2 regions of the Paenibacillus sp. RC334 genome follow, and region 2 is predicted to be linked to the other one. Evidence: riboswitches for the same ligand, from Rfam matches in the RefSeq annotation. Region 2 holds a riboswitch; the other holds the start of a gene.
What was found. Region 2 has a riboswitch for ZMP and ZTP ahead of QMK20_RS04285 (bifunctional 5,10-methylenetetrahydrofolate dehydrogenase/5,10-methenyltetrahydrofolate cyclohydrolase). Riboswitches for the same ligand answer to the same signal wherever they lie in the genome.
Positions count from the first base shown of each region.

Region 1 (15,407 bases), 1.6 Mb from region 2:
CAATACTTATTAAAAGCATGATAATAAACTGTACTATAATTTAGTATCAGGCATTTGTCCAACTTCATGGAGTGAAATGAAAACCTTTTAAACAGGAAGGAAAGTGTACATGGCAACGAATAAAGAAAATATGTTAGAAGGCAAACTATATATGGCTGGCGGAAAAGAATTGGCAAAGGATAGCAAGAAATCGAGAATGCTTACCCGTTTGTTCAATTACAGTACGGAAGAGCAACAGGAGTACCGGGTAGAGCTACTTAAACAACTGTTCGAGTCTACAGGTCAGGAGATATATATCGAACCCCCATTTCGCTGTGACTATGGCTGTCACATTACAGTGGGCAATCAGTTCTATGCCAATTATGACTGCATCATTATTGACGTAGCGAAAGTAACAATAGGGGATCATGTTTTTTTCGGCCCCAGGGTAGGCGTATATACGGCTGGGCATCCGATAGATTCAGATGTGCGCAACACCTTGCTGGAATTTGGTAAACCGATAACGATTGGAAACAGTGTATGGATTGGCGCAAATACCGTAATCACTCCAGGAGTGAATATTGGAAATAATGTAGTTATTGGGGCTGGATCTATCGTTACCAAAGACATTCCTGATAATGTGGTTGCCGTAGGAAATCCATGTAAAGTGCTAAGGGAAATTACAGATGGAGACAGACGGTACTGGGAAAAGCAAAAAAATGATTATTACGAAGACATTGAGGACTAAGGCACAAACAAAACTCACCTGAACGGTTTATATAAGCAAAGGAAAGGCTCGCGATTGTGTATATATTTTTCCATCCATGCTACAATAAAAGTATCAAATAATTGCCTGTAATAATACATAAATAGATCGGTTACCGTGTTCGGGAGCGGTCTTATTTGTGTTTTCAGACCAATGTAAATACATGAAGTGACCTGAATGAGGTGGGACATAGATGAGTAATGTGGAAAATAAATCTGAAACACCTGAGATTTCCGGCAAATCCGGTTCTTTGCTGCCTGCTGCACGCACAGGTGAACGGAAGATAGAGCATGTCCGACTTTGTTTGCAAGAGGACGTGGCAGGCCAAGGCATCACGAATGGACTGGAGCGCTATGCCTTTAAACACTGTGCACTGCCTGAACTGCATTTTGATGAGGTACGTTTGGACACTACTTTTCTGGGGCGCGCAGTGCGAACGCCGCTGCTGATTAGCTCCATGACAGGCGGCAGCGCGGAGACGGGAGCGATTAATGAGCGCTTGGCAGAAACAGCGGAGAAACGCGGCTGGGCGCTGGGAGTAGGCTCGGTGCGAGCTGCGGTGGAAAAAGAAGAACTGGCTCCGACTTTTGCGGTTCGTCGCTTGGCACCGAATATTCCGATCCTTGCCAATCTGGGAGCAGTGCAGTTGAACTACGGATTTGGCGTGGACGACTGTCGCCGTGCGGTAGAGATTGCCGGAGCGGACATGCTTGTACTGCATTTGAACGGATTGCAGGAGGTTTTCCAACCCGAGGGGAATCTGGATTTTGGCGGATTGCTTGGTCGTATTGAAGAGCTGTGCCGCCAGCTTTCAGTGCCCGTAGGTGTGAAGGAAGTAGGCTGGGGCATAGATGGCGAGACGGCTTCGAGATTGTACGATGCGGGCGCGGTTTTTATTGATGTCGCGGGCGCAGGCGGGACAAGCTGGAGTCAGGTGGAAAAATTCCGCAATTCTGATCCTGTGCGCCGTGCAGCGGCGGAAGCATTTGCGGATTGGGGGAACTCCACCGCAGATTGTATCGTAGAAGTCAGGGCCGCGCAGCCGAATGGCGCAGTGATCGGCAGTGGCGGACTTAGAGACGGTGTCGATGCAGCCAAGGCGCTTGCCTTGGGCGCTGATATGGCGGGTTTCGGACGGTCGCTGCTCGGATCGGCGGTCGCCTCCACAGAGGCGCTCGAAGCGCGGCTGGAGCAGGTGGAGCTGGAACTGCGAACAGTCATGTTCGGAATTGGAGTAGCTGGGATTAAAGGACTTAAAGACACGACTCGGTTGAGAAAGAAGGTGAACGCATGAGCAGCACTACAACCTTGGTACCGATGAACGCAGAGCAATATGAACGGTTTGAGCAGCGCTCGCTCGCAGACTACGCGGACGAAAAAAATCCAGGCAGGCACATGGACGGTGGAAGAAGCGCCGGAACGCGCGGCAGAAAGCTTTGCCCGATACCTGCCACAGAGACTGGACACTCCCCATGCTCACCTTTACATGCTGATGTATTCGGATACTGATGATGTGGAGAGCCAAGAGGAAGCGGGCTATATCTGGTTCAATATTACGGATAGCGTGCAAGGAAAAGAAGCTTTTCTGCTGGATATTCTCGTCTACGATTCATATCAGGGGCGGGGGTTAGGTACAATGGCGATGGGGGCTTTGGAACAGGAAGCTCGCAGGCTGGGAGCTGTTCGCATCGGTTTGCATGTATTTGGGCATAATGAGCGGGCTTTGCATGTGTATCGCAAGTCCGGCTATCGGGTTACAGATATTCAGATGAGCAAAGAGATTTAAATGAAGAAGTAGAGGTTGTAGCAAAATCCTGAAAGTCACAGCCATATGCTTGCCGCATGTACGGGTTCTCATATATAATGTGGGTTGGTAAACTAACGGATGGCATAACGCACATTTTATATAAACGGGAGTTGTTCTGATTATGGCTTTAAAAGCGGGGATCGTGGGCTTGCCGAACGTGGGCAAATCAACACTGTTTAACGCAATAACGCAGGCGGGTGCGGAATCCGCAAACTATCCATTTTGTACGATTGACCCTAATGTGGGTGTCGTTGAAGTACCGGATGAGCGGCTGGATAAGCTGACTGAACTGGTTGTGCCGAACAAAACGGTACCGACGGCTTTTGAATTTGTTGATATTGCAGGACTTGTACGCGGTGCGAGCAAGGGTGAGGGTTTGGGTAACAAGTTTCTGGCTCATATTCGTGAAGTGGATGCGATTGTGCATGTAGTACGTTGTTTTGAAGATGAGAACATCACCCATGTGGACGGCAAAATCGACCCGATCAGTGACATTCAGACCATTAATCTGGAACTGATTCTGGCGGATATCGAAAGCGTAGACAAGCGCATTGAGCGTTCCCGCAAAAACATGAAGGGTGGCAACAAGCAATACACCCAGGAAGTTGAAGTGCTGGAGCGGATCAAGGAATCACTGTATGCTGATAAGCCTGCGCGCAGCGTGGAATTGTCGGATGAAGAACAGTTGATTGTACGTGATCTTCATTTGCTTACGATGAAGCCTGTACTGTACGCAGCTAATGTCAGCGAAGACGGTGTAACGGAAGCCGACAGCAATCCTTATGTGCAAAAGGTACGTGATTTTGCTGTAGCGGAAAATGCAGAAGTGGTGCCGATTAGCGCCAAAGTAGAATCTGAAATTGCCGAGCTGGAAGGCGAAGACAAGGCAATGTTCCTGGAGGAACTGGGACTGGCTGAATCCGGTCTGAATCGTCTGATTAAAGCAGCTTACCGCTTGTTGGGTCTGTATACGTATTTCACAGCGGGTGTGCAGGAAGTACGCGCATGGACCATTCACAAAGGAACAAAGGCACCGGGCGCTGCAGGCGTAATCCATACGGATTTTGAACGCGGATTTATTCGTGCCGAGGTTGTATCCTACAACGATTTGGTTGCTGCTGGTTCTATGAACGGGGCTAAGGAACGTGGTCAGCTTCGTTTGGAAGGTAAGGAATATGTGGTACAAGACGGAGACGTTATGCATTTCCGTTTTAATGTATAACATTAGGTTTGCAGTATAAAACATTGTGCTAAATAAAGTAGTCGCTGCCTGTATTGGGTGGCGGCTTTTTATTATTAAATTATGGTTGTTATTCAATTCATGAATTAGAAGTATTTTTAGTAGCTAATTAATTAATTAGTTGGTATAATAAAGAGCTGTAGCCAGTGAATTTGAATCTGGCTTCATATTAATTTAACTGAAGAGGTGAATCGCTTGTTGGACCGATTGCAATCATTGGCGGACCGCTACGATAAACTGAGCGAACTGCTCTGCGATCCGGATGTAGCGAACGATAGCAAGAAACTTAGAGATTATTCCAAAGAACAGTCTGATTTACAGCCTGCTTATGAAGCATATACTGAATATAAAACTGTCGTTGAAGAGCTGGACGCTGCTAAAGCTATGCAGGCCGAAAAGCTGGACGACGAGATGCGTGAAATGGTAAAAATGGAGATTGATGAGCTCAGTGCCCGCAAACGGGAGCTGGACGAGAAAATCCGCATTTTGCTGCTGCCGAAGGACCCGAACGATGATAAGAATGTGATTATCGAGATTCGTGGTGCAGCGGGTGGTGACGAAGCGGCATTGTTCGCGGCGGATCTGTACCGGATGTACACTCGTTATGCCGATACCCAAGGCTGGCGTGTAGAGCTGATGGACGCGAACATGAATGACCTCGGAGGTTTCAAAGAGGTTATTTTCATGATTAACGGACGCGGTGCATACAGCAAAATGAAATTCGAAAGCGGAGCACACCGCGTACAGCGGATTCCGACGACGGAATCCGGCGGACGTATTCATACATCTACATCTACGGTATCCGTTATGCCTGAGGCCGAAGAAGTGGATGTTGAAATTTCCGACAAGGATATCCGCGTAGATACGTTCTGCTCCAGCGGTGCTGGCGGTCAGTCCGTTAATACGACCAAGTCGGCGGTGCGTGTAACGCATATGCCAACAGGCATTATGGCAACCTGTCAGGACGGTAAATCCCAAAACTCCAACAAGGAGAAGGCACTCCAGGTTTTGCGTGCCCGTATTTCGGATATGCTTCGTCAGGAAGAGGAAGCCAAATATGCAGGCGAGCGTAAGAGCAAAGTAGGTACCGGGGATCGCAGTGAGCGTATTCGTACCTACAACTTCCCGCAAAGCCGTGTAACAGATCATCGCATCGGGCTGACCATGCACAAGCTGGATCAGGTGATGAACGGGGAGATCGAAGAAATCGTATCGGCGCTCACGATTGCAGAGCAGGCTGATTTGATGGAACAAGAGGTTTAAGTTTTGGGACACGAACGCGATCTTGTGTATCGGATGTCGCCGGAGCGGAGCATGAGTATCAGAGAAGCCTTAGTTGAGGCTTCTTCTTTTTTAGGAAGCTGCGGCGTGCTGGAGCCGCAGCATAACGCTCGTCTGCTGCTGGAGCATGTGCTCGGGCTGGAAGGCACGGCGTTCTACGCTGCGCTGGGCGATCCGTTCCCAGCCTCGGGTAAAGAGGCGTGGGAAGCGGTCATAGCCCGCAAAGCAGCGGGTGAACCGGCGCAGTATATTATCGGACGGCAGGAGTTTTATGGCCGTCCGTTCGCGGTTTCGCCGTCGGTGCTGATTCCGCGGCCCGAGACAGAGCTGCTCGTCGAGGCTATTCTTCAGCACGGCGACCGATTGTGGCCGGACGGCGCTCCGCAGGCGCTCGATATCGGCGCGGGCAGCGGGGCGATTGCCGTCACGCTGGCGGCTGAGCGGCCCCGCTGGCGCGTGGTGGCGGGGGATATCTCCGCCGCAGCGCTGGAGATGGCGGCGCATAACGCCACTGTCAACGGCGCAGCCGTGGAGCTGCGCGAAGGCGACCTGCTGGCGCCGTTCGCGGGAGAGGCGGTGGACATCCTGGTGTCCAATCCGCCGTATATCCCGGCCGCCGACATCGCAGGCTTGCAGCCGGAGGTGCGCGACCATGAGCCGCGTATGGCGCTGGATGGCGGGCCTGACGGACTTGGCCCGTATCGGGCGATGCTGGAGCAGCTTGGGCTGCTTCAGGCTCCGCCGCGGTTGATCGGGTTTGAGCTGGGCATGGGACAGGCCAGAGACGTGGCTGGACTGCTGGAGCAGGCAGGTCATTGGAATACGATTCTAATCGTTCCAGACCTTGCTGGAATCGAACGTCATGTCCTGGGCGTTGCGGAATAATGCTGCATTTTCTTTTTGCGAGTCTTTCCTTTAGAATAAAAGGAGTATGACCGAGAAACGGCTCAGGGGGAAATCATGCTTCAGAAATTGAAAAAAATTGACGGTCCGGTGATCTTCATTCTGGTTTTGCTGATGGCAATCAGCATCATAACGGTATATAGCGCGGGCAGAGGCCCTACCAACTTGGCGGAGCACGGCAATGACTACCAGAAGATGATCGGGTATTATATATTGGGTTTTGTGGTGATCTTGGGTATAGCGGTAGTCGATTTTCGAATATTTATTAAAAAAGCACTGTATGTATATGGAGGCGGAATATTCCTGCTTGCTCTCGGCTTTTTTGGCGGGACGGTTAACAACTCTCAGGGCTTTTTGAAAATCGGTGGCTTGAACCTTCAGCCTGCTGAGGTATTCAAGCTGGTTCTTATCATTTTTCTGACTTATATGCTGATTAAGAAGCGCAAGAGCAAGCTGTATTTTGTTCAGGATGTACTTCCAGTCGCTCTGGTGAGCTTTGTCCCTTTTGCTATGGTCATGGTGCAAAATGACTTGGGGAATGCGCTCGGATACATCGTCATCGTCCTTGGTATGCTATGGATTGGTAATGTGAAGGCATCCCATGCACTGATCGGATTTACCATATTTGTAGTTGCCGTTGGTGGCGGGCTCAAAGCCTATATTTCGTTTCATGATGAGATCGATTCTTTTATGAAGGGGATTGGCCGTAGTCACTGGGTAGAGCGACTGGACCCTTGGCTGGTACCGGAAAAAGCGACCGCAAAGGCATCTTACCATACCAAAAATGCCAAGCTGGCGATTGCCTCTGGCGGGATGATGGGCAAAGGCTTTTTGCAGGGGACTTCGGTTCAATCCGGTCGTGTGCCTTACACGTATGCGGATTCTATTTTTGTGGTCGTAGCGGAGGAATTTGGCTTTGTTGGCTCGTCGGTGCTGTTGTTGCTATATTTTATTTTGATTCATCGAATGATCCTGATCTCGCTGGAATGCCGTGACCGTGCCGGACCATATCTTATCGTCGGTATTGTATCCATGTTGCTGTATCAGATTTTTGAAAATATCGGCGCGTTTTTGGGCATCATGCCACTGACGGGAATTACGCTCCCTTTTATAAGCTATGGGGGGACGTCTTTGCTTATTAACATGGCTAGCATTGGCTTGGTTATGAGTATTAAGGTCCACGGTCAGGAGCTGGAGGACGATCTGCCACAGCCATCCAGAGTGAGTTTGGCGAAGGAGAAGAAGGCTTAATGCTATGCTTCTAAATGGATGTCACTTGATGCTTAGGGTGAGGGGAAATAGTGAGATACGAAGGGTCCAGATTGTGAAATCTGGGCTTTTTCGTATTCGCGGACTGCTCCGAAGCTTCGGCCCAGATCCATGTGCTTGATGTAGGGTGTATTGGGTGTTTTTAAAATGGTCTTGAACATTTTACGAGATTCATAGGTTTAGCCTCTCCCAAACCGGACAGACTGATAGACATGATAGAGTTTGGGGGGATTGGGATGAGAAGCTGGACCAAGCAAGCTGCAATGATACTATTTTGTATTTCAATATTATTGATGTCGTGGGAAGGTCAAAAAACAGATGCCGCCATGACAACAGGGACAAGAGGGCCTGTAGTGGCAGGGATGGCAACGACAGGAGCGGGCGTCATTCCTCATGATTCCATCCGATTGCGCATTTTGGCCAATTCGGATCGTCCAGAGGATCAGCTGGTAAAACGTGAAATTAGGGATACCATCGTACAACAGATGGATGCGTGGGTTGGCAAGCTGGAAAACCCGCAAAGTTTGGATCAGGCCAGAGTGCTGATTGCTGCTCATTTACCCGAAATTGACCGTTTAGTAGGTGCGGAACTGGCTCGACGGGGCATCTCGTACGATCATCAGGTAGAATTGGCAAACGTACCTTTTCCGACGAAGATGTACGGTGGGCTTGTCTATCCGGCAGGGGATTATGAAGCGCTTCGGGTCACGCTGGGACAAGGCAAAGGGCAAAATTGGTGGTGCGTGCTGTTTCCTCCGTTGTGCTTCATTGATGCGGGCAGCGGGGAAACGGCAGCTCAAACGGTCTCGGCAAAAGCGGACCAAGGAGGCGGACGGACGAATGCCGCTGACAAGGAGCCGGAAGTACGGTTTTTTCTATGGGATGCATTGACGGGGTTGTGGGGATGGGTGAGTGGTCTTTTTGCCTAATCGTCGTAAGTTGTAGAAAAGAGAACAACGGGTGCATGACCCCGGTATGTTATAATGGGATATAGGGTTTACAGCTATGAGACATGGACAGATTTGGTTCAGATAAGCCGCCCAAGTAAGTTCTTTAGGGATAGAGCTAACTGAACCAGGACTGTATGACAATAAGATATGGGATGATCTAATATGAGTGATAAATCGAACCAAATACAAGGTTTGCGCGGAGAGTCTTTGCAGAAGAAAATATGTGAGCGGGTATTGGACGAACAGGGGCTTCATGGGCTAAAGCCGCCGTTGGCCGATTCCCATACGAAATGGTGGGACGTAAGAGAATTGGTTGTTGAAGGGGAATCATCTGGTGAAATGTTATCCAGACAAGACCGTATTGCGGCGGAAAAAGGCATTCGTGAGGCCGCTGTGCTGCTGCAAGCAGGAGAGACGGTAGCGTTCCCTACCGAGACGGTGTACGGCTTGGGCGCTGATGCGCGTAGCACGGAAGCGGTAGAATCGGTATTCTCCGCCAAAGGGCGTCCTTCCGATAATCCGCTGATCGTGCATGTTTCCGACCCTGCCCAGCTGGACGGCATGGTAACGGAAGTGAATGATACGGCGCGGGCGCTGATGGATGCGTTCTGGCCGGGACCGCTGACGCTGGTGTTGCCTGTGATGCCTCAAGCACTGTCGCCTCGTGTGACGGCGGGGCTGGACACGGTCGGCGTGCGCATGCCGGACCATCCGGTAGCGCTGCGTCTGATCGCAGAAGCAGGCTGTCCGCTGGCTGCGCCAAGCGCCAATCGCTCGGGCAGGCCCAGTCCGACCCTTGCACACCATGTGCGTGAGGACCTGGAGGGCCGCATCGGCGGCATTTTGGACGGTGGCCCCACGGGTGTGGGGCTGGAGTCCACGGTGGTGCAGGCCGGTGACGACGGAACCGTCACCATCCTGCGCCCCGGCGGCGTGACGGCCGAGCAGCTCGCTGCGGTCGCTCGCGCCGTCGAGCTGGACCCTGCGTTGGTCGCCGCTTCGCCCGGCGAGGACGCCGATAGCCCGGCACCGCGTTCGCCGGGCATGAAGTACACGCACTACGCGCCGCGAGGCTGCTTGAGCGTAGTGCATGGCCCGTCAACCGCTGAGGTGACGGGCTGGATTCGCGCCGCGCTGGCGGAGGCGTCCGCGCGGGGGGAGCGCACAGCAGTGCTCGCGTTCGACGAGCATGCCGCCGGCTATGCCGGAGAGCGCGTTTACACGCTGGGCAAGCTGGACGCACTCCATGAGGCAGCGCAGCGCCTGTACGGCGTGCTGCGCCGCTGCGATGAGGAAGGCGTCACCTTTATTTTGGCGGAAGCCTGTCCGCCGAAAGGGCTGGGAGACGCCGTTATGAACCGCCTGCTCAAAGCGGCGGGCCATCGGATCGTCCGTCTCTAGGACGGCGCCGATATTTGTCCAATGATGTAGAGGCTTTAGATGGATTAACTTTTCAGCATTGTTTCCTCTCAACTTATCCCGGTACAGGCACGTTCACCGTATGCTTGTACTGTTTTGCCTCTTGTCCGCATAACGTGTACAAGAGCGGACGGATATTTGGGGGGATGGAGTATGCTGGCAGCCTCTGCCCATGCCGGGCAGATTGTAACGATTCTGGTCATGGCTGTAGCGCTGGGGACGGATGCGTTATCGTTGGGCGTAGGGATCGGCATGAAAGGAATACGCCTGCGGGACGTGCTGCGGATCAGCACGGTCATTGGCTTTTTTCACATTCTGATGCCATTGCTGGGTATGTTCACAGGCCATTATATGAGTTCTTTACTGGGCCATGTGACGACCTACTTTGCAGGGGGATTACTCATCCTTTTGGGCGGGCATATGGTTTATAATTCCTTCAAAGGGGACGGAGTACAGGTGTTGGACCATCGTTCGTCCTTGGGCCTTTTGCTATTTGCGCTTGGAGTGAGCGTTGACTCCTTTTCTGTTGGGGTGTCACTTGGCATGTTCCAGAGTGATTTGGTACTAACCGTTCTGGCGTTTGGCTTTTGCGGGGGAGCGATGGCGATGCTGGGACTGCTGTTAGGCCGAAAGGTCAGCCGCAATCTGGGAGACTATGGAGAAGCGGTGGGCGGTGCCATTCTACTGGCGTTCGGCTTTATGTTTATGTTTTAATTATATATTATTTCAACATACGGGGGGTGAAGACGTTGAAACATATCTTATTCGTATGCACAGGGAACACCTGTCGCAGTCCGATGGCTGAAGGGATGCTGCGCAAGCTGGCTACTGAGCACGGACTAGGGTTGGAAGTGCGTTCGGCGGGAGTAGCTGCGATGGAAGGCACACCCATTTCCCGACATGCAGAGGCGGTGCTACGTGACCACAATATCTCGGATCAAATCACCTCAACTCCTTTGAACGGTGGGCTTGCCGAGTGGGCGCATCTGATTTTAACCTTGACCCAAGGGCATAAGCAGCACGTAATTCAGCGCTTTCCCCAAACGGCGGGCAAAGTGTTTACGCTCAAGGAATATGTGGAGGACCGGGATTCGGTGCTGAATGATGTACAGGAGCTGGATGGTCTGTACGCTTCACAACAACTGATGGGTTCGCTGGGGCAGGAGCTTTCGGCACGGGAGCGTGAGCGGATGATTGAACTGCATCAACGTATTCCGGGCTTTGATATTTCTGATCCGTTCGGCGGTCCGCGTGAAGATTACGATGTCACGGCTGGGGAAATCCGAACGGCGCTGCATAAGCTGGTGGACAAGCTAAAGGCATTGTCCGAATAAAGTTTGTATCACTCATCTATTTTGTACGGGATCTGTTGATTTTCGACGGTTAATCCGTTAAGATAAGGTGGAAAAACAAGAATCCGGTGTAACTGGCGACAAAAGTGGGATTAACCACGATGGAGCACCGGATATACGGCCGGTCGCCTGGGCAAAAGAGCAAATCCACATTGGCTGTGGACTGCTCTTTTTTCGTATATGAGCTAGGTCCGGCCTCCGGTGGCCTTCTGTCCAGACAAATGACAATGATTCTTCCGTGTGCTGTTACTTCGAGTATTCGAACCGAGAGAGGGTCCTTTTTTTAGTTGGGTCTTCCATTTTTCCTGCTCGAAATCCGATTCATCGGCTATAATATAGTCAGATTGTGATTCAGGAGAGAGTGTGTTGAACATGGGGCATAAGCCCGTGCCCAGTCTCTGTGGGGCTGTTCAACCAAAGGAGGTTCCAATGGCAGGACAATTGGATCATGAGGTTACGCTTGAAGCACAGACCGCTTCTGTCGTGAAGGAAATAGCAGAAGCAGCCAGTCTCAAGGCTGGTCGTTTGCTGGTTATCGGGGTAAGCACCAGTGAGGTGGTTGGAAGCAGGATTGGCACGGCGGGAGCGCTCGATGTAGCGCAGCAATTGCTGGCTGGAGTGGAATCCGTTAGCAGGGCGTATGGTTTTGACGTGGCATTTCAATGCTGCGAGCATTTGAACCGTGCGCTAGTCGTTGAGCGAGCCGTGCTGGAGCGGCTGGGACTGACGGAGGTTGCCGCCGTTCCCGTTCGTACGGCAGGCGGATCTATGGCTACCGTCGCCTATCGTGCGCTGGAAGATGCATGTCTGGCGGCGAATGTACAGGCACATGCGGGGATAGACATTGGTGAGACGCTGATCGGTATGCATTTGCAACCGATTGCTGTTCCGTTTCGTCCAGGCCTTCGCTGGATTGGCGAAGCGCGTGTGACGGCGGCGTTCACTCGTCCCCCGCTCATCGGAGGACAACGAGCGGTGTATAGTCTGGAGCAAGAAGCCGGCGGAAGCTGTGACTAGCATTTGCAATTTGGTTTGGACAGCATGTTTGTATCTTTTTTGTATTGATGATGAGGTACCCAACAGAGGAGCAGGCGCTTGCCTGTATACCTGACAATTGACCATGGAGAGGGAGTAATCAATCATGATGGAACATTTGCGTAAAAGTGACCCGGCAGTGCTGGAAGCAATGGGACTTGAACTGAAACGACAACGCCACAATATCGAGCTGATCGCATCCGAAAATATCGTCAGCGAAGCGGTAATGGAAGCAATGGGCTCTGTACTGACAAATAAATATGCTGAAGGCTATCCGGGTAAACGCTATTACGGTGGCTGTGAGCATGTAGATATCGTTGAGGACATTGCACGCGACCGTGCCAAAGAACTGTTCGGTGCAGAGCATGCTAACGTACAAGCTCACTCTGGAGCGCAAGCGAACATGGCAGTATATCTGGCAGCTCTTAAACCTGGAGATACCGTACTGGGTATGAACCTAGCGCACGGCGGCCATCTTACACATGGAAGCCCGGTTAACGCCTCCGGCTTGTTGTATAACTTTGCCGCTTACGGTGTACGTGAAGACAACTTCCGCATCGACTATGATGAAGTGCGCAAGGCAGCCTTCAAGCATCGCCCTCGTCTGATTGTAGCCGGCGCGAGCGCATATCCGCGCACCATTGATTTTGAAGCCTTCGCTTCCATTGCCAACGATGTGGGCGCTCTGTTCATGGTCGATATGGCACATATCGCGGGTCTTGTGGCAGCGGGTATTCATCCAAGCCCGGTTCCGCATGCTCAATTTGTAACAACAACGACACACAAAACGCTGCGTGGTCCGCGTGGAGGTCTGATTTTGACTCGCAAAGCGTGGGCGCAAGCGATTGATAAAGCTATTTTCCCAGGTACTCAAGGGGGGCCGTTGATGCATGTGATCGCATCCAAAGCCGTTGCCTTGGGTGAAGCGCTCCAGCCTTCCTTCAAAACCTATGCACAAAACGTAGTTCGCAACGCTCAGGTGCTGGCTGAGACATTGCTGGCTGAAGGCATTAACATTGTATCCGGTGGTACGGATAATCACCTGATGCTGCTGGACACGCGTAGCTTGAACATCACTGGAAAAGAAGCGGAGCATGTGCTGGATTCCGTGGGCATTACAGTGAACAAAAACGCGATTCCTTTCGACCCGACCAGTCCGTTCGTTACCAGCGGAATCCGCATTGGTACACCTGCTGCAACGTCCCGTGGTATGGATGAAGAGGCTATGGTCAAAATCGGTAAAATCATTGCCGAAACTCTTAAAAATCCGAAGGATGATACGGTATTGTCCAAAGCCAGCCAAGCTGTTGGCGAACTGACAGACAAATTCCCGATCTACCCAAGTATTCAATACTAATCAATCGGCTTGTTCATGCTCCCCCTCAGCCTCAGGTTGTCAGCCTTGGTATCCGGGGGGGGGCCATGACTACACATATGATGTGACTGATAAGGCTGTTTTTCTTCCGTAAGCCGGAGGGGGAACAGCCTTTTTTTGATTTCTAGCGATTCTGCCTGTTTCTGGCGATATCCTGGTCCTTTAAAGTATTTGAGTTGAATTTGGCGCTGACAAAGGGTGGACCCTTCAAGTCGACGGAGTCTGTTGCGTTTGGACATATATAATGAAGCGTTTACAAATAACCGTCTTGGATTGGGTACTGCCAAAGCCATTATTTTCTTTGTCATCGTTGCAATCATTACCAGCATCCAGGTGTGTCTGACGAAGAAAAAGGAGGTCGAAATGTAATGGGAAAAACAAGCGACAATTTGGCTCATTTCGCTTCGTGGCCGATGACCTTCCATTTTGAGAACTACGCGAATGCCTGGAATAAAATAAAACAGCGACAAGATATGGAGTTGGAACTTTCAACGTTTCCCTAAGGGACTGAATCAGGATCTGAGTAGTAGCATGCAGGCCTATATTGCGGGAGTCATTACGAAGGATGAAATGCTCCAGCAATTTCAGGAGGCATGGGACAATTTGAAGTACAGATAAAAGACTGATGCTGTATTAGGACACAAAGCCTGTAGGTTAGGCAGGAAGTCCAAAATTCAAAAGGCTCTGACGGTCAAGTGCCGTCAGAGCCTTTTTTATGCACTTTTTGTATGACAAAAGTCACTCTTGAAGTGGCGAAGTATGCATTTTACCTGTCATATCTTCCTCTTGACAAAAGGTTGCGGTGGCAGGTGTTAAATCAATCAAGGGAATGTTATAATAAACAGGATTTACAGGCACGCATTGCATCTGTGCTTATTTGGTTTGTACAAATAGGTTACATAGATCCTTTCCATACAGGATGTTCGATATTCTGGTGCGAAAGAACGTGACGATAATACCGGAGGGAATATATCATGGCAAAACTGGTGGTTTGTGATCACCCTTTGATCCAACACAAACTTACATTTATCCGCGATGTGCGGACCAACACCAAGGATTTCCGCGAACTGGTGGATGAAGTAGCAACATTGATGGCTTATGAAATTACGCGGGATATCCCGCTGGAGAGCATTACGGTGCAGACACCGGTTGCTGAGACAGAAGGCAAGGTTATTTCCGGTCGCATGCTGGGTCTCATTCCAATCTTGCGTGCAGGCTTGGGGATGCTGGATGGCGTTGTCAAACTGCTGCCGGCAGCAAAGGTAGGGCATGTGGGACTGTTCCGTGATCCCGAGACATTGCAGCCTGTGGAATACTATACGAAGTTGCCTACAGACGTGACTGAGCGTGAATTGATCGTGATTGATCCGATGCTTGCAACGGGCGGCTCGGCGATCGCGGCTATTGATGTGTTGAAAAAGAGAGGCTGTACCCAAATTAAGATGATGAATTTGATTGCCGCTCCTGAGGGAGTCAAGGCCGTTCAGGATGCCCATCCTGATGTAGATATTTATGTTGCTGCACTGGACGAGCGTCTGGATGATCACGGCTACATTATTCCGGGTCTTGGTGATGCGGGAGACCGTCTGTACGGAACCAAGTAAAGGGCCTCTGGTTCGGCATAATATATGGGCGTTACGGACAAGTCGTTTTTCATAGGAGAACGGTCTTGGAACCGGACGTTTATCTTGAAAAGGGGTTCAACAGAAAATGTCCAAAATCAAAGTGATGACTATTTTTGGCGTGCGTCCGGAAGCGATTAAGATGGCTCCTCTTATTTTGGAGCTTCAACGTCACCCCGAGCATATCGAGTCCTTAGTATGCGTAACGGCTCAACATCGCCAAATGCTCGATCAGGTTCTGGAAGTGTTTAATATCCACCCTGACTATGATCTGGATGTGATGAAGGATCGTCAGACGCTTAATGAAATTTCCATTCGTGTACTTCAAGGATTGGAACCTGTGTTACGTGAGGCAAAGCCTGATATCGTGCTCGTTCACGGGGATACGCTGACGACTTTCCTGGCCAGC
Region 1 covers NZ_CP125370.1:5,255,269-5,270,675, reverse strand. The annotation lists gene QMK20_RS24170 (sugar O-acetyltransferase) at 110-727, shown strand; gene fni (type 2 isopentenyl-diphosphate Delta-isomerase) at 939-2,039, shown strand; partial or broken gene QMK20_RS24160 (GNAT family N-acetyltransferase) at 2,036-2,531, shown strand; gene ychF (redox-regulated ATPase YchF) at 2,674-3,774, shown strand; gene prfA (peptide chain release factor 1) at 3,988-5,055, shown strand; gene prmC (peptide chain release factor N(5)-glutamine methyltransferase) at 5,059-5,958, shown strand; gene QMK20_RS24140 (FtsW/RodA/SpoVE family cell cycle protein) at 6,034-7,227, shown strand; gene spoIIR (stage II sporulation protein R) at 7,482-8,174, shown strand; gene QMK20_RS24130 (L-threonylcarbamoyladenylate synthase) at 8,358-9,596, shown strand; gene QMK20_RS24125 (manganese efflux pump MntP) at 9,768-10,328, shown strand; gene QMK20_RS24120 (low molecular weight protein arginine phosphatase) at 10,364-10,948, shown strand; ZMP/ZTP riboswitch at 11,027-11,108, shown strand; gene QMK20_RS24115 (TIGR01440 family protein) at 11,396-11,983, shown strand; gene QMK20_RS24110 (serine hydroxymethyltransferase) at 12,108-13,358, shown strand; partial or broken gene QMK20_RS24105 (sugar ABC transporter permease) at 13,511-13,745, shown strand; gene QMK20_RS24100 (hypothetical protein) at 13,745-13,879, shown strand; gene upp (uracil phosphoribosyltransferase) at 14,351-14,980, shown strand; gene wecB (non-hydrolyzing UDP-N-acetylglucosamine 2-epimerase) at 15,087-15,407, shown strand, end outside.
Region 1: another riboswitch for ZMP and ZTP. It lies ahead of QMK20_RS24115 (TIGR01440 family protein); the one in region 2 lies ahead of QMK20_RS04285 (bifunctional 5,10-methylenetetrahydrofolate dehydrogenase/5,10-methenyltetrahydrofolate cyclohydrolase).

Region 2 (15,407 bases):
CTGCATCTGATTCCTACAGTGAACTCTGTCATTCCATTCAAGATCGAGGTTGAATCACCATCTCAGGGAATTCACTTCATAACCGATGCCGAGTTAACGGTAGTACCGGGAGAGCGCAAAAAGCAATATTTTGCTGTCTCAATGATGCTACAGGGACAAGATGCGGGCAGTACGACCACGGTAGACCAAATTGAGCAGGCTCGTCAATTGCTGATGGATCAATTTGGCCCCAACTTAAAAGTGACCTGGGCCATGGAAAATAGATTTGTTTTTGTAGAAACGAATCGCCCGCAGCTTAAAAAGGTTTTGGAATATGTGGATCAGTACGGTGATGAAGTCGGGATTTTGGACGGGTATCCGAATAATCTGTACGCACTCCCTGAATGGGAAGCACGGATGAACGAGTGGTTGTATATGTATCGTTATAATGCACTCAATGAGCTGCACCAATCCGGGTCGTTGGGATCACCTTCGGTGTTTGAAAGCATGGATACAGACCAATACCGGAAGTATCTGCCTAAATCATTGACCAGTTTTACGGTGAACCCTGAGCAGGCCCAATGGCTTAAAGATCATTTTAAGATCACTTCAGCGATGGGGTGGTCGGCTACACAGTATAATGTTAACAGCATGTATGGTGAAGGTTCACCTTTGATGCCTTACTGGTCCAATAAGGATAATCCGATTGTTCCAGCACAGGGGCTTGCAAATAATAGTGGTATCGTGTTTATGAACTCGATTACGATTGATCCCATTGGATCACGCTATACAAAGGATTCCTCACGCTGGACTCTCCATCCAGGCGACCCATATGTGACTGAAACGGATGCGGCACCACAACTGTATATAGCACAGCAATATTTAGATAACCCGTATCAACGTTTAAATACGGTAAACTACATGTCCATTATTTTGGACATCAACTGGCTTGCCAAGAACCATAACATGTCTCAAATATGGGAGAACTTTGTGAATCACTTCCCTGCTGACCGCGAGGTCGAGATTGTGGGAGTGGACGGGCTGAAACAGATTTATGAATCGTTAGCTGGATCGAATAATGATCATACGGAATTTTCGCTCATGTTTAGGGGTTCCGGCATTAAGGCAGTTATGGACTCCAATAATTCACCAGCCAATCTGCGTTACTTGTGGACTGAAAATGCTTCACAGCGGATCATTTTATCCAAGGAGGATGGAGATACGGCATGGTCCATTATTGATTTTACCGACTATACCCGAAATCCGGTTCCCAAAACACCATTCAACCTGGATAGGAACACGGATGTAAGCTATGTCACCGGAAGAAACTTCAAGCTAAAGCCTACGGCTCCGTTAACAGCAGAGGAAATTCAGCGCGTTAAGGATCGTTTGAAGGAGATTTACTTCGCAGAAGAAGTGAACTATCAGTAAGAACAAGAACCGAGAGCATATCGCTTTCGGTTCTTTTTGGTCTACTCGTCCTTTAGTTATACCCATTCAATAACTTGATCCGCAGGTCGCCGAGTTTTTCCACGCGGCTCATTCAGACGGTATCCAAAAGCCACCATGCAGGAAATGCCGAAATGCTCGGCATCCATGATGCCTTCTTCGGAAAGAATTTGTTCAATTTTGTTTTTATTAAAACCTTCGATCGGACAGGAGTCAATTCCGATTTGAGCTGCCGCTGTCATCATATTGCCCAGTGCGATGTAGGTTTGTCGGCAACCCCACTCGAACATCGCTCTTTCATTTTCCTCCAGCTCAAAATCCGATTTCAGGAAGTCATCATATACCTTTGCTTTGCCTTGAGCCACTTCAGCAGGCAATTGCTGTACGTTTTCCATTACACCCTTGATATATTCGGATGAGGCCAACATGTCTTTAGGCAGTCTGGAGAGAATGAGTACAAAATGGCTCGCTGTAGGTAGCTGTTTTTTGGCTCCCCAAGAGTACGGGAGCAGCTTCTCACGCATGGCGTTACTTTGGACGACAACGAATCTCCAGGGTTCAAAGCCGAACGAGCTGGGGGATAAACGACCTGTTTCGAGAATAAAATCGAAGTCCGAGTCGCTGATTTTCTTATGGCTGTCAAATTCTTTGGTAGCATGTCTGAACTCATATGCAGATAAGATTTGATTTTTAGCAGTTGTTAAGGTTTCCATAGTTCATTCACTCCTTGTGAATAATGATTGAATTGACGCTTATCAAGTGGCATGCTTAATATTAGAATATACATGACCGTTTTAGAAGTACGCACATTAATGTGCTGTAGTATACAAAATGATACTAGGAGGAAAAATACCTATGCGAAATCGGAAAGGCGGCTTTGGAGAATGTCCCGATGGAAAGGATCAGGCCTGCCCGGTGGAGTACACACTGGATGTGATTGGAGGCAAATGGAAAGGGATTCTCTTATATCATCTAATGTATGGAACCAAGCGGTTTAGTGAGTTTCGGCGAATCTGTCCGGGGATCACTCAGCGCATGCTGACGCTCCAGTTACGCGAGCTGGAAGAGGATGGTGTAGTTCACCGTGAAGTCTATCAGCAAGTTCCTCCCAAAGTCGAATATTCTCTAACCGAATTTGGAAGAACTCTGACTCCGATTATTAACTTAATGAAGGATTGGGGAGAAGAATATAAAACCAGGCATCGTTCATCAGAAAGCTGCATGGAGCCATCCAAGCCCGGCTTGTAGAGGGATGTTCATCTATCAATACAGGTACGCGAAAAAGGCACTTACGATCGTATGCTAGAGCATATATCGTAGTGCCTTTTACGCTTTATCAATAAGAGCATTTTGCATAAATCCAGTGAGAGACTGGAATCAAATGATTCATAAGAATGAACCACTCATCGGATGATTTGGTCAGGTATTCTCCAGTTCCTCTCTTTTTTGAAGCTTCGATTTTAAGTTGACAGCAGGGAAGCTGCCTGATATATTTCATACGATATTGATAATCATTATCACGCAATTGAAAAGGTCAATTTTACAATACATAGGGGGCTAATATGTTGAAGAAAAAATCGTTTTTTATTTTGGCTGCAATGATGCTCGTATTGTCTATATTCGTTAGCGCTTGCGGCGGAAACAGCAATGGAAGTAATTCCGCTTCATCTCCAGGAGATAAGCAAGAGTCAGCTTCCACTGGAGAGAAAAATGCTGATACGACAGACGGTCAGATGCGAAGCTTTAAAACGGTCAAAGGGGATATTCAAATTCCGGCCAAACCGCAGCGTATTGTGACGGATTTTTACGGCGGAGAATTACTGTCCGTAGGGGCTAATGTGGTGGGTGTGGAGCCGACGGCCTTTCAAAATCCTTTCATAACTGCTTTGCTCAAGGAAAAAGGGACCAAAGAGGTGGGTGACCCGACCAATTTGGAGAAGACGCTGGAACTCAAGCCCGATCTGATTGTGGTGATGAAGGATACCAACTATGAGGCATTGTCCAAAATTGCACCTACGCTGTATATTCCTTACGGAACGACTACGAATATTTACGATACGGTCAAGCTGTTTGGTGATATCACCGGGGAGAAAGAGAAAGCAGAGCAATTTATTGCTGCATTTGATAAAAAGGCTGCCGAAGGCCGCGAACGTCTTAAAGGCGTCATTGATCCCAATGCTACCTTTGGTCTGTATGAGCTGACGGACAAAAACGCTCTTTGGATTTTCGGTGACAATGCAGGTCGTGGAGGACAAGCGGTATACAATGCACTCAAGCTGAACATGCCGAAGAAAACGACCAACTCCAAGGAACAAACCGTACAGCTTTCGCTGGAGGTATTGCCACAGTACGCCGCAGATTATATGTTTCTGACAACCTATGACCCGGAGAAAAAGGGAGACGCGCTTAAGCAGTTGAAATCGTCCGCTGTGTGGGGGAACCTGCCTGCGGTGAAGAACAATAGAGTGTTCTTTAACGACTTTGATACGTACTATCGCTATGATCCTATCGCCATTACCGGGCAGATTGATATGATCGTGGATATGCTGATTGAAAGAGAAACAGAGAATAAAGCGAAAAAATAAGTATATGATCCACATTCGTAAGCATTTTACTACATGGGCAGTATGGCCGTGGGTGAGGTGCTTTTTTTGTGAGATCGTTTTTTGTTGCAATCGGTTACATTCTAAGATATCCAAAACAAATCAATTCCAAAAAAAATAGCCTCCAAAAACCCATGCTTAGAGATGGATTTGGAGGTTATTTCTTAGCCCGTTATTCGGCTGCGTACGATCAATAAGGTTTGCGCTTTGATTTGTCCAATTTCACGAATGAGTGCAGCCGTTTTCGCTTCATAGGCGTGTTTGGCATCCAAATCTTTCAGGGAAGCAAGGTTAATGTCAACGGTGAGCAGGGCGGATTGGGCGGCAGCCTCGAACAGGATCGCCCCTATGCCGAGATCAGAAATGACATTTTTGTTGGACAGCTCCACGATACTGTAGGCACGCTGCATTCCGTCCCGGCATACTTCCAGCAAACGCATCGGCACCTCAATGGCGGCGATCACCGCGGTCTGTAGGGAATGGGTTCGATAGCGTTTTTCTTCGTCTGTTTCTTTGGGCAAGCGCAATGCGGTCATGTATTGTTCAAAGGATTGAATGTCTGCGTTCATCAGTTCCTCACAGCGTGTGAACAGGTTTTCCATGCTGTGAATCACTTCGGCGATTTGTCCATGAACATGCGCGTACTTTTCTCCTTGGGAAAGGTTGGCGGTCATGGAGGTCATAGCCGCGCCCAGTGCCGCTGCCAGTGCGGATACACTTCCTCCGCCGGGAGTAGGTGCTGCACTTCCAGCCTCTCTTAGAAAATGTCCGATGGAATCACTCCACGACAGTTCACTCATGAATAGGCCGCCTCTCTGGAGTAGTGTTGCAGATCAATCGCTTTGAGCAGATTTTTGTACAAGATTGCAGTCGTTAATGTGCCGACACCGCCGGGAACCGGAGAAATCGCATGTACCTTTTCCCCAACGTCCAAAGCGGCATCCCCCACTATTTTTCCCTCCAGCGTCTCGTTAATTCCCGCATCTACCAAAATCAAACCGGGATGAACCATATCCTGTGTAATCACATCAGGGCATCCGACTGCGACAAAGGCAATGTCTGCATGGCTCAAATGCTCTGCAATATCACGTGTGCCTGCATGACAGGCGGTAACGGTGGCATTTTCTCTTTGCAGCATGTGAAAAAGGGGGAGTCCCACTGTCTGTCCTATGCCGACAAGGGTGACATTTTTGCCTGCCAATGTGTGACCGTAATGCTTGAGCAGCTCAATACAGGCTTGAGGCGTAGCGGGATACAACCCGGCTTCACCTGTAACGGTAGCCAGCTTGTTGCCTGGGGTAATTCCATCAATATCCTTGTATGGGGCGATGGATTGTTTAATGGCGGAGGCGGATAGATGCTGGGGAAGAGGCAATTCCAGCATAATACCATGTACATGAGAGGCTTCGTTCAGGCTGCCGATCAGGTGAAGGAGTTCAGCTTCGCTTACATGGCGGTCAAAGGTATGAAGATGAAAGGAGATGCCCAGCTTCTCCGCTATTTTTTGCTTGGTCCGGGCGTAGTAGGCAGAGGCCGGATCACCTTCTACCAACAGTGTTGCCAAATGAGGGAGATGCCCTTGCTGTTTCATTTGTTCTACTTTGTTACGGATCGTTGCATACACTTGCTCAGCTGCTTCTTTGGATTTCATAATGATAGCCATAGTCTGAACCTCCTCTGAATTTATCGCATGATGGAATCAACAGGGTGTCATGGTCTTGTAAAACGAAAAAAAGTATTTGCACAAGGTCGTCACGACAGACGAATCCTCTGCAAATACTTCTCCCAGGCGAACGGCACGCTTTCATTGTATGCTCCCTCGTGGTTGATTCCACTGACTTCGCCAGTCACATACAGCGTTATTTACCTTATATTTTAACAAATAATCTTCCGAAAAGAAACCCGTGAACAATTGGCAAAGAGGTCATGTTATTTGTCTATATGACAAATGTCATATTCCCGAACTGACGTTTATGACTACATCCAACACAGGTATCCCCTTATACTGAGGTTAGATCAACATGTACGCCTGACGAGATCAAAGTATGGGCGTCATTTTAAAGGAGGATCATAAATAAGTATGACACAACTCCCATTAGCCCAATTGAAAAAAAATATGGCTCCCTACGAGAAAATAAACACGAAATCCAGCGTTCTGCAACTCATTAACACCCTGGGTCCACTGATTCTGCTATGGTATGCCGCTTATCTTAGTCTGTCGGTATCGTATTGGCTGACTCTTCCGATTACTATTATTACTTCCGGATTTGTTATACGAGCATTTATCATTTTTCATGATTGCGGTCATCAATCGTTCTTCAAAAGCCGCAGGCTGAATGACATTGTGGGCACGATTACAGGTATTATTACACTTTGCCCGTATGACCAATGGAAAAATAGCCACGCGATCCACCATGCAACCAGCAGTAATCTGGACAAACGAGGCACAGGTGATATGTGGGTGCTTACGGTGGAAGAGTATGTAGAAGCTTCTGCATGGACACGACTGGCTTATCGTGTATACCGGAGTCCATGGGGGATGTTCGGACTCGGTCCGATCTACACTTTTTGATTTCCTATCGCTTTAACACAAAGAAGGCAAAACGCAAGGAAAAAATGAACACCTATTTGACGAATGTATCCCTCGTCGTATTGTACGCTCTGTTGTGCTGGGCCATCGGATGGCAAAATTTTGTTTTGATACAGGCACCTATTTTTTTTGTATCAGGTGTGCTGGGAATCTGGTTGTTCTATGTACAACATCAGTTTGAGGATTCGTATTTTGAGCATGATGAAGAGTGGAGCTATATTAATGCAGCCGTAGAAGGCAGCTCTTATTATAAGCTTCCTAAGGTGTTGCAATGGATTACGGGCAATATCGGCTTCCATCACGTTCATCATTTGAGTCCGAAAGTACCGAATTACAATTTGGAGAAGGCGCATGATGCCACCCCGCAGCTTCAAAAAGCGACGACTATCACGGTGAGCACAAGTCTGCAATCTCTGAAGTTCCGGCTTTGGGATGAAAGCACGAAAACCTTTTTGACCTTTAAACAAGTGAAGCCGTTGCTCAGCAAACGTGTTGCCGTTACGAAACCCGTCCCCACACCTGTTGTGAGTACGGAAAGAAAATAACTTTGTACGAAACACGGTATGATAAGATAAGGGATATAAGCTGAATTAGTGAAATGATAAAGGGTGGGCAGGATGCAAAAATGGTATCAGATTTTTCAAAGAAATACGGGACTTAACCCTTATGTATGGGTCGTCTTTTATATCCTGCCCTTCTATTTTTTTAGCTCCTCATCTACAAGCCATATTGTGCTGGGTACCATCATTATTTTAGTGTTTTTTGCTTGTTATGTACTGGCTTTTGTCGCTCAAGGTTGGCTGATCTACTTCTGGACCAGTGTACAGATTGCGATATCCATTACCATGACGTTGTTATTCAGCTATATGTATTTCTCGATATTTATCGCTTTCCTGATTGGTAATATCAAAAGCAAGGCCGCATTCACTACATTGTATATTGTTCTGATGGTCTGTACCATTGGATTGATCAATTATGGTTTTGTTTCTGGAAATCCTGTTTTTATTAAGCAGATTCCCTTTATTTTGCTGAATCTGCTTGGTGTAATCTTGATTCCGATAACCACTTTTAACCGAAATAAAAGTGATCGGCTTCAAGTGCAATTAGAGGATGCCAATAAGAAAATATCGGAATTGATTAAGCTGGAGGAGCGGCAAAGAATTGCGCGCGACCTGCATGATACTCTCGGTCAAAAGCTGTCACTCATCGGACTGAAAAGTGATTTGGCTGGCAAGCTGATGGATCAGTACCCGGAGCGGGCTCACGCTGAAATTAACGATGTTCGTCTTACGGCGAGAAGTGCGTTAAAAGAAGTGCGGGAAATGGTCACTCAGATGCGAGGTATGCGATTAGAGGATGAATTACTGCGTATTCGGCAGATTTTAAAGGCTGCTCACATTGAATTCACCTTGGAGGGCGACCCAAAGCTGGAGCATACGTCTTTGATGAACGAGAATGTGCTTAGTATGTGCATGAAAGAGGCGGTGACCAATGTGGTGAAGCACAGTGGCGCTACAGCCTGCTCCATTACCATTGAGCCGTCTCGTAAGGAGCTGACCCTTCGGATTCAGGACAATGGAGTCGGCGTTACGGGAGAAAGTGCAGCCTTTCGGGGGAATGGTCTGCAAGGGATGAAGGAACGGCTCGAATTTGTGAACGGGTGTATGGAGCTGCGTTCAGATCAGGGAACGGCCCTGATCATAAAAGTGCCGAATATTACTGAAAAGCCAAATGAGGAGGTGGGGCCATGATTCGAATCGTCATTGCGGAAGACCAGCGTATGCTGCTGGGTGCTTTGGCCTCCCTGCTGGACTTGGAAGAGGACATGAAAGTAGTCGGAAAAGCAAGCAACGGGGAAGAGGCTTTAGAGCTGGTCAAGCTGCATCAGCCAGATATATGCATCATGGATATCGAAATGCCAATCAAAAGCGGATTGGATGCGGCTGAGGAACTCAAAGGCTTGAATTGCAAGGTGCTGATTCTGACCACATTTGCCCGTCCCGGATATTTTGAACGGGCCATCAAGGCAGGCACGCACGGTTATCTGCTCAAGGACAGTCCCAGTGAAGAACTGGCTTCCTCGATTAGAAGTATTATGGCAGGCCGCCGCATTTATGCTCCAGAGCTGGTCGATGATGCTTATGCGGAAGTTAACCCGCTGACCGAGCGTGAGAAGACCGTCTTGTCGCTCATAGCTGATGGGAAGAACACCAAAGAGATTGCCGGTGAGCTGTACCTAACGACAGGAACGGTGCGCAATTACATTTCAGTCATTCTGGATAAGCTGGGTGTCAGCAATCGAATTGAGGCGATTACGCGTTTTAATGAAAAAGGCTGGTTTAAATAAGCGTAAGGCAGAAATGTTCAAGGAGAAACAGGGGAGCTATGAAGGAAGACATAGCTCCCCTGTTTTGTTGTTTTATCGGAGGATACATAAGAGAAAGTATATGCCTTTAGTCTACTTCCTTGTGATACAATAGGATAGCTGTCCATGGGATGGACCGTAGTACAAGGAGGAACGGAATCGTATGAAACAAGCCCCATTTATAGCCGTTGAAGGGCCGATCGGAGCAGGAAAAACGACGTTGGCTTCCATGCTTTCAACGGAGCTGCATATGCCGATTATTAAAGAGATTGTCGAGGAGAACCCGTTTCTCGATAAATTTTATCAAAATATAGATGAGTGGAGCTTCCAACTGGAAATGTTCTTTCTCTGCAATCGGTACAAGCAACTGGAGGATACTGGCCTGCAATATATTGAGAAGGCACAGCCTGTTATTTCCGACTATCATATTTATAAAAATCTGATTTTTGCTGAGCGAACCCTAAAGGGTGTGAAGCTCGAAAAATATCGCCAAATCTATCATTTGCTCACCGACGATATGCCTAAGCCGGATATGATCATCTATATTAAAGCCGATTTGGATACGTTGCTGGGCAGAATTCGCAAACGGGCGCGCTCCTTTGAACAGGAGATGGACCCGGCATATCTGGAGCAGCTCATCACCGATTATGATAATGGCATACAATTTCTTGCCAAACAGGCTCCTTTTCCCAAGATATTGACCGTTAACGGGAATGAGATTGATTTTGTAGAAAACCGAGCACAATTTGAACAGATTGTTTCTGATGTAAAGGAGCTTATTCAATGAATAAATACAACATTCCCGCGAATGCCCTGATTACGGTAGCGGGCACGGTAGGTGTGGGGAAATCCACACTAACGGCTGCTTTGGCTGAACGCCTGGGCTTTAAAACCTCACTGGAGAAGGTGGATCATAATCCATATCTGGAGAAGTTTTATCACGATTTCGAAAGATGGAGCTTTCATCTGCAAATTTATTTTCTGGCCGAGCGCTTCAAGGAGCAAAAAAATATTTTCTTATCCGGTGGAGGCTTTGTGCAGGACCGTTCGATTTATGAGGACACAGGAATTTTTGCGAAAATGCATGCCGATCAGGGGACGATGAACCCTACGGATTATGAAACGTATACCAGTTTGTTTGAGGCGATGGTAATGACACCGTTTTTCCCGCACCCGGATGTGCTGGTCTACCTGGAAGGCAGCTTGCCATCCATACTGAGCCGGATCGAGGAGCGCGGTCGTGAAATGGAAATCCAGACCGAGCGATCTTATTGGGAGCAAATGTATCGCAGATATTCCAATTGGATCAACGAGTTCGATGCCTGTCCTGTGCTGCGTCTGAACATTGATGAATATGACGTGCATGATCCCGCTTCTATGGATGCCATTTTGGTAGAGGTAGGCAAGGTAATTTCTAAATAAATAAAAATTGTTGACCGTCCGTGAGGACGGTTTTTTTGTGTTACACATTTCTAAAAGCCTTGCACATCTGTGCAGGTAAGCACGCTGAAAATGATCCATCAGGAATATGGATTGGCGATCATGAAGCTGGTATATTTTGATTGATGGATATAGGAACATATGTTCTTTTCTGTGCTTTCTTATTCATTGTCGTGGTATAATATGAGCAGATGGAGTTGATTCTAGTGGTAGAAATGCTGGACCCCCGCAATGACTTTTTGTTTAAGCGCATTTTCGGAAGCGAGGAAAATCGTGATGTGCTTTTAACTTTTCTAAATCGTACCTTTGAGGAAGCGGGGAAACCTCCATTAACGGAAATTGTCCTTTTGAATCCGTATACGGATAAGGACGCACCGCATGATAAGCAGTCTATTTTGGATATTCGGGCCAGAACGACGGAAGGTCAGCTCATTAATGTGGAGATGCAGCTTTTCAATAAGTATGACATGGATAAGCGAACTTTGTTTTATTGGAGTAAGCAGTATGCAGGACAATTGTACGAAGGCCAATCCTATAAGCTGCTGAGAAAGTGTGTAACGATCAACATTTTGAATTATTCCTTCCTACCGAACAGCCGTTATCATAATGTGTTTCATTTGACAGAGGACCGTACGGGCATTTCGTTTAGTGATGATATGGAGTTACATTTTTTGGAACTTACCAAACTGGATGAACACGAGATTCCGGCTGGTAGCGGTGGCTTGGTCAACTGGCTTCTGTTTCTAAAGGGAAGTAATCTATCTCAATGGGAGGTACTAGCCATGAATGAACCCGGTTTGAAAAAGGCGATGACTACGCTGGAGTTTCTAAGTCAGGATAAAGAGGCGCGTTTACAGTATGAAGCCCGACAAAAGTACCTGCATGATGAGGCTTCCATGATCGAAGGCGCAAGGGAAGAAGGTTTGAAGCTAGGTAAGGCAGAGGGAAAGGCAGAAGGTAAAGCAGAAGGTAAAGTTGAAGGAGAGCGCCAGAAGGCAATTGAAATCGCACGAAATATGCTGAATATGGGGCTTGAAATTGAAGTGATTGTAAAAGCATCTGGCTTATCCGAGCCAGAGGTGCGTTCGCTGAAAGTATAAATTAGAAACAGCATTCAAGGACTGTGGTACAATCAGAATGAATTTGGCTGATGGCCGCAGTCTTTTTTTGTCGAATGAGAAGCTCTAAGGACGAAGTATGCCTAACCGTATAGTGGACAAGCTTAAGCTAGAATGCGAGAATAGATACATATATTAAATGTAAATGACTCACGGGGAAGGATGGGATACTGTGATACGTTTTGGTATTGTTGGAACCAACTGGATAACGGAGAGATTTATTCAAGCCGCGGTAGAGACGGACGAATTTGCCCTGACGGCGGTGTACTCACGAACAGAGGATAAAGGCAAAGCCTTTGCCGCCAAGTACAGCAGCCATCCGGAGGTATTTACAGACTTGGCGCAAATGGCTGCAAGTGATCAGGTGGATGCCGTATACATTGCCAGTCCCAACTCCTTGCATGCGGAGCAAGCGATTGTGTGTATGAATCACGGAAAGCACGTGCTGTGCGAGAAGCCGCTTGCCTCCAATGCAACGGAGGTGCAGAGCATGATTGAGGCTGCGCGCAACAATGATGTTTTGCTGATGGAGGCCATTAAGTCCACGCTTATGCCAAACTTTAAAATCGTTAAGGACCATATGTATAAAATTGGTCGGGTCCGGCGTTATTTTGCAAGTTATTGTCAATATTCATCACGCTTTGATGCTTTTAAGCAAGGAAAAGTGCTGAATGCCTTTAATCCGTCTTTTTCGAATGGCTCCTTGATGGATCTTGGGGTTTATTGCCTGTATCCTATGGTGGCATTGTTCGGCAAACCGGAGGAAGTTCGCGCGGTTGGCGTGCTCTTGTCCTCTGGTGTAGATGGGGAAGGCAGCATCGCTATGCGATATCCGGATATGGACGCCGTCGTCATGCATTCCAAGATTACCGATTCATATTTGCCTGCCGAAATTCAGGGTGAGAATGGAACGATGGTGATCGACAAAATTAGCCAGCCGTATGAGGTGAAAATTCATTATCGGGACGGCACGATTGAGGATCTGACGAAAGCACAGACCCGTGAACCGATGTATTATGAAATTCAGGAGTTTATTGATCTGATTAAAAGCGGAGAACGTAATAGCTCCATTAATTCACTGGAGTGTTCACTCGCAGTCGCTGAAGTGATGGAGGATGCAAGACAGCAGATTGGTCTTCGTTTTGAAGCGGATTTGAAAAATACGTCTGCACATTAGTTGGTTAGTGATTAACGATACCCTTTAACACGGGAGACAGGGCTGCCGGTTTTGCGAATTTTGCAAACATCCGGTCGGCCTTTTTTGGTTCTATATGTCCAATAGTGTAAGCGGCTGTGATCACAGGAGGATGAAGGATGTATTCATTTTTATTGACAGATTCTCCTTCTTGTCTTAAGGTGTTAACCATACGGTATATAGTTAAATAATCCCACCTCCGGTATAAAAGGAGCCAAAGGAGCTTTTTTTAGGCTATAATTCCGATTAATTCAACCGGATTACTAAAAAAGTGGGAATGCAGAGGTGCAGATGTAAGGAGGTAAGCAGGTTTGATTAAGTTTGAACAGGTCAGCAAAATATTTTCTTTGCCCAATCGAAAGGTAAGTGCACTGGAAGAGGTTTCGTTATCCGTTGAAAAAGGAGAGATTTTCGGCGTCATTGGCTTCAGTGGAGCAGGTAAAAGCACGCTATTGCGGCTTGTGAATTTGCTGGAGCGTCCCTCGGGAGGGCGAATTGTCGTGAATGATCAGGATATTACCCGTATACGGCCCAAGGAGCTAAGGGACTTAAGAAGGCGGATCGGGATGGTGTTCCAGACTTTTAATTTATTCAACTCGCGTACCGTGTATGGGAATCTGGCATATCCACTGAAGCTGGCCAAACTGCCAAAGGCGCAGATTGATGCTCGTGTTAAGGAACTGCTGCAATTTGTAGGGCTGGAGGACAAGGCAGATTCCTATCCAGAGCAGCTATCTGGCGGTCAAAAGCAGCGGGTTGGCATTGCCAGAGCACTGGCGAACTCGCCGGATATTCTGATATGTGATGAAGCAACCTCTGCGCTCGACCCGGAGACGACAGAAGATATATTAAAGCTGTTGAAAAAGGTCAATGAGGAATATCAGATTACGATCTTACTCATTACCCATGAAATGAACGTGATCCGTAGTATCTGTGACCGTGTCGCGGTGATGGAGAATGGCAGGGTGATAGAACAGGGCAATGTGTTCGATGTATTCGCCAATCCACAGACGAAAACGACGAGAAATTTTATTCGCTCAGTGCTGAATGATCAGCTATCACCCAAACTACTGAGCAAGATTCGGGAGCACCATGCCGGACGGCTGTACAGACTTATTTTTCGGGATGGGGCGACAAGTGAACCCGTGCTGTCGAGGGCTACACGCAAATACAATCTGGATTACAACATCGTATACGGCAGCATTAATGAGCTACAGGGAGCGCTGTTCGGCAGCCTCATTGTGGAGTTGATCGGGGCCAAAGACGAGGTTGATAAGGTCGTGGAAGAACTGCGAACGACGGTAGAAGTCAGGGAGGTCGTCGATCATGAGAGTTAATTGGGATACATTTTGGCTGAAGGTGGTGGAGGCTACAGGAGAAACGCTTCTGATGGTTGTCGTCACGCTGGTTTTCGCCAGTATTTTGGGGCTTGCCATTGGTTTGTTGTTGTATGTGACACGCAAAGGGAGCCTGTTTGAAAACAAATTTGTATTTATGCTTCTGAATTTGCTGATTAATATCATCCGGCCGATTCCATTTATTATTTTCCTGGTAGCGATTAGCCCGTTTACACGCTTGATTATGGGGACCACCATTGGCACTTCGGCGGCTATTTTCCCGATGACCATTGTAGCTGCCTTTGCTGTAGCGAGGATTGTGGAAAATAATCTGGTTTCCATCGACCCGGGGATGATTGAAGCGGCCAAGGCGTTGGGGGCGACTCCTTATCAGATCATCACGGGTGTGCTGATTCGGGAAGCGTTGGGACCTTTAATTCTCGGGCTGACGTTTATTACAGTGGCATTGATTGACTTCTCTGCAATGGCTGGCACCGTAGGCGGGGGAGGTTTGGGGAATCTGGCGATGACCTATGGTTATCAACGGTTCGATACCTCGGTCATGATTGTCACGATTGTTTTGCTGATCATTTTTGTACAGGTTGCCCAATATGCGGGGAACTACCTGTCACGTAAATTTTTACGACGCTGATTTGAAATCAGGTATCTTACATAACGATTAAAGGGGAAATGGACATGAAAAAAATGATTCGTTTGGGTTTGCTCGCTATTCTTAGTGTATCTCTTCTTTCTGCGTGCTCGGCTAACGGTTCAGGCTCAGGTGCAAATGAAAAGGTGCATGTTAAAATCGGGGTTTCCGGGTCGGAAGACACATATTGGGATGTGCTCAAGAAGAAAGCGGAGGCTAAAAATATTGAAATCGAGCTGATCAGCTTTTCGGATTACACGTTGCCCAACAAGGCACTTGCCAATAAAGAGGTGGATTTGAACTCCTTTCAGCACTTGGCTTTCCTCAGTCAGTTCAACGTGGAAAATGATCTGAATATCGTTCCCGTTGGTGCAACGGTCATTGCTCCGATGGCGCTATACTCCGAAAAATTCAAAAATGTATCGGAACTTCCTGACGGCTCCAAAATTGCTATACCGGATGATCCCTCCAATCAGGGACGTGCTTTGAAGCTGCTCCAGTCTGCCGGGCTGATTGAATTGAAGAAGGATGCAGGCTTGTATCCAACCACGGATGAGATTGAAGGCAATCCGAAAAAGCTGGAGATCGTTCCTGTCGTCGCCCAACAGACGCCGCGTGTGTTGTCTGATGTAGCAGCTTCGGCTGTGAATAGTGGTGTCGCTACAGATGCCGGGTTCAAGCT
Region 2 covers NZ_CP125370.1:877,471-892,877, forward strand. The annotation lists gene QMK20_RS04260 (DUF3863 domain-containing protein) at 1-1,410, shown strand, start outside; gene QMK20_RS04265 (NAD(P)H-dependent oxidoreductase) at 1,467-2,141, opposite strand; gene QMK20_RS04270 (winged helix-turn-helix transcriptional regulator) at 2,284-2,676, shown strand; gene QMK20_RS04275 (ABC transporter substrate-binding protein) at 2,991-4,013, shown strand; gene QMK20_RS04280 (cyclodeaminase/cyclohydrolase family protein) at 4,196-4,831, opposite strand; gene QMK20_RS04285 (bifunctional 5,10-methylenetetrahydrofolate dehydrogenase/5,10-methenyltetrahydrofolate cyclohydrolase) at 4,828-5,694, opposite strand; ZMP/ZTP riboswitch at 5,808-5,892, opposite strand; partial or broken gene desA (Delta(5) desaturase DesA) at 6,112-7,166, shown strand; gene QMK20_RS04295 (sensor histidine kinase) at 7,239-8,372, shown strand; gene QMK20_RS04300 (response regulator transcription factor) at 8,369-8,968, shown strand; gene QMK20_RS04305 (deoxynucleoside kinase) at 9,150-9,773, shown strand; gene QMK20_RS04310 (deoxynucleoside kinase) at 9,770-10,408, shown strand; gene QMK20_RS04315 (Rpn family recombination-promoting nuclease/putative transposase) at 10,618-11,526, shown strand; gene QMK20_RS04320 (Gfo/Idh/MocA family protein) at 11,720-12,721, shown strand; gene QMK20_RS04325 (methionine ABC transporter ATP-binding protein) at 13,051-14,076, shown strand; gene QMK20_RS04330 (methionine ABC transporter permease) at 14,066-14,728, shown strand; gene QMK20_RS04335 (MetQ/NlpA family ABC transporter substrate-binding protein) at 14,773-15,407, shown strand, end outside.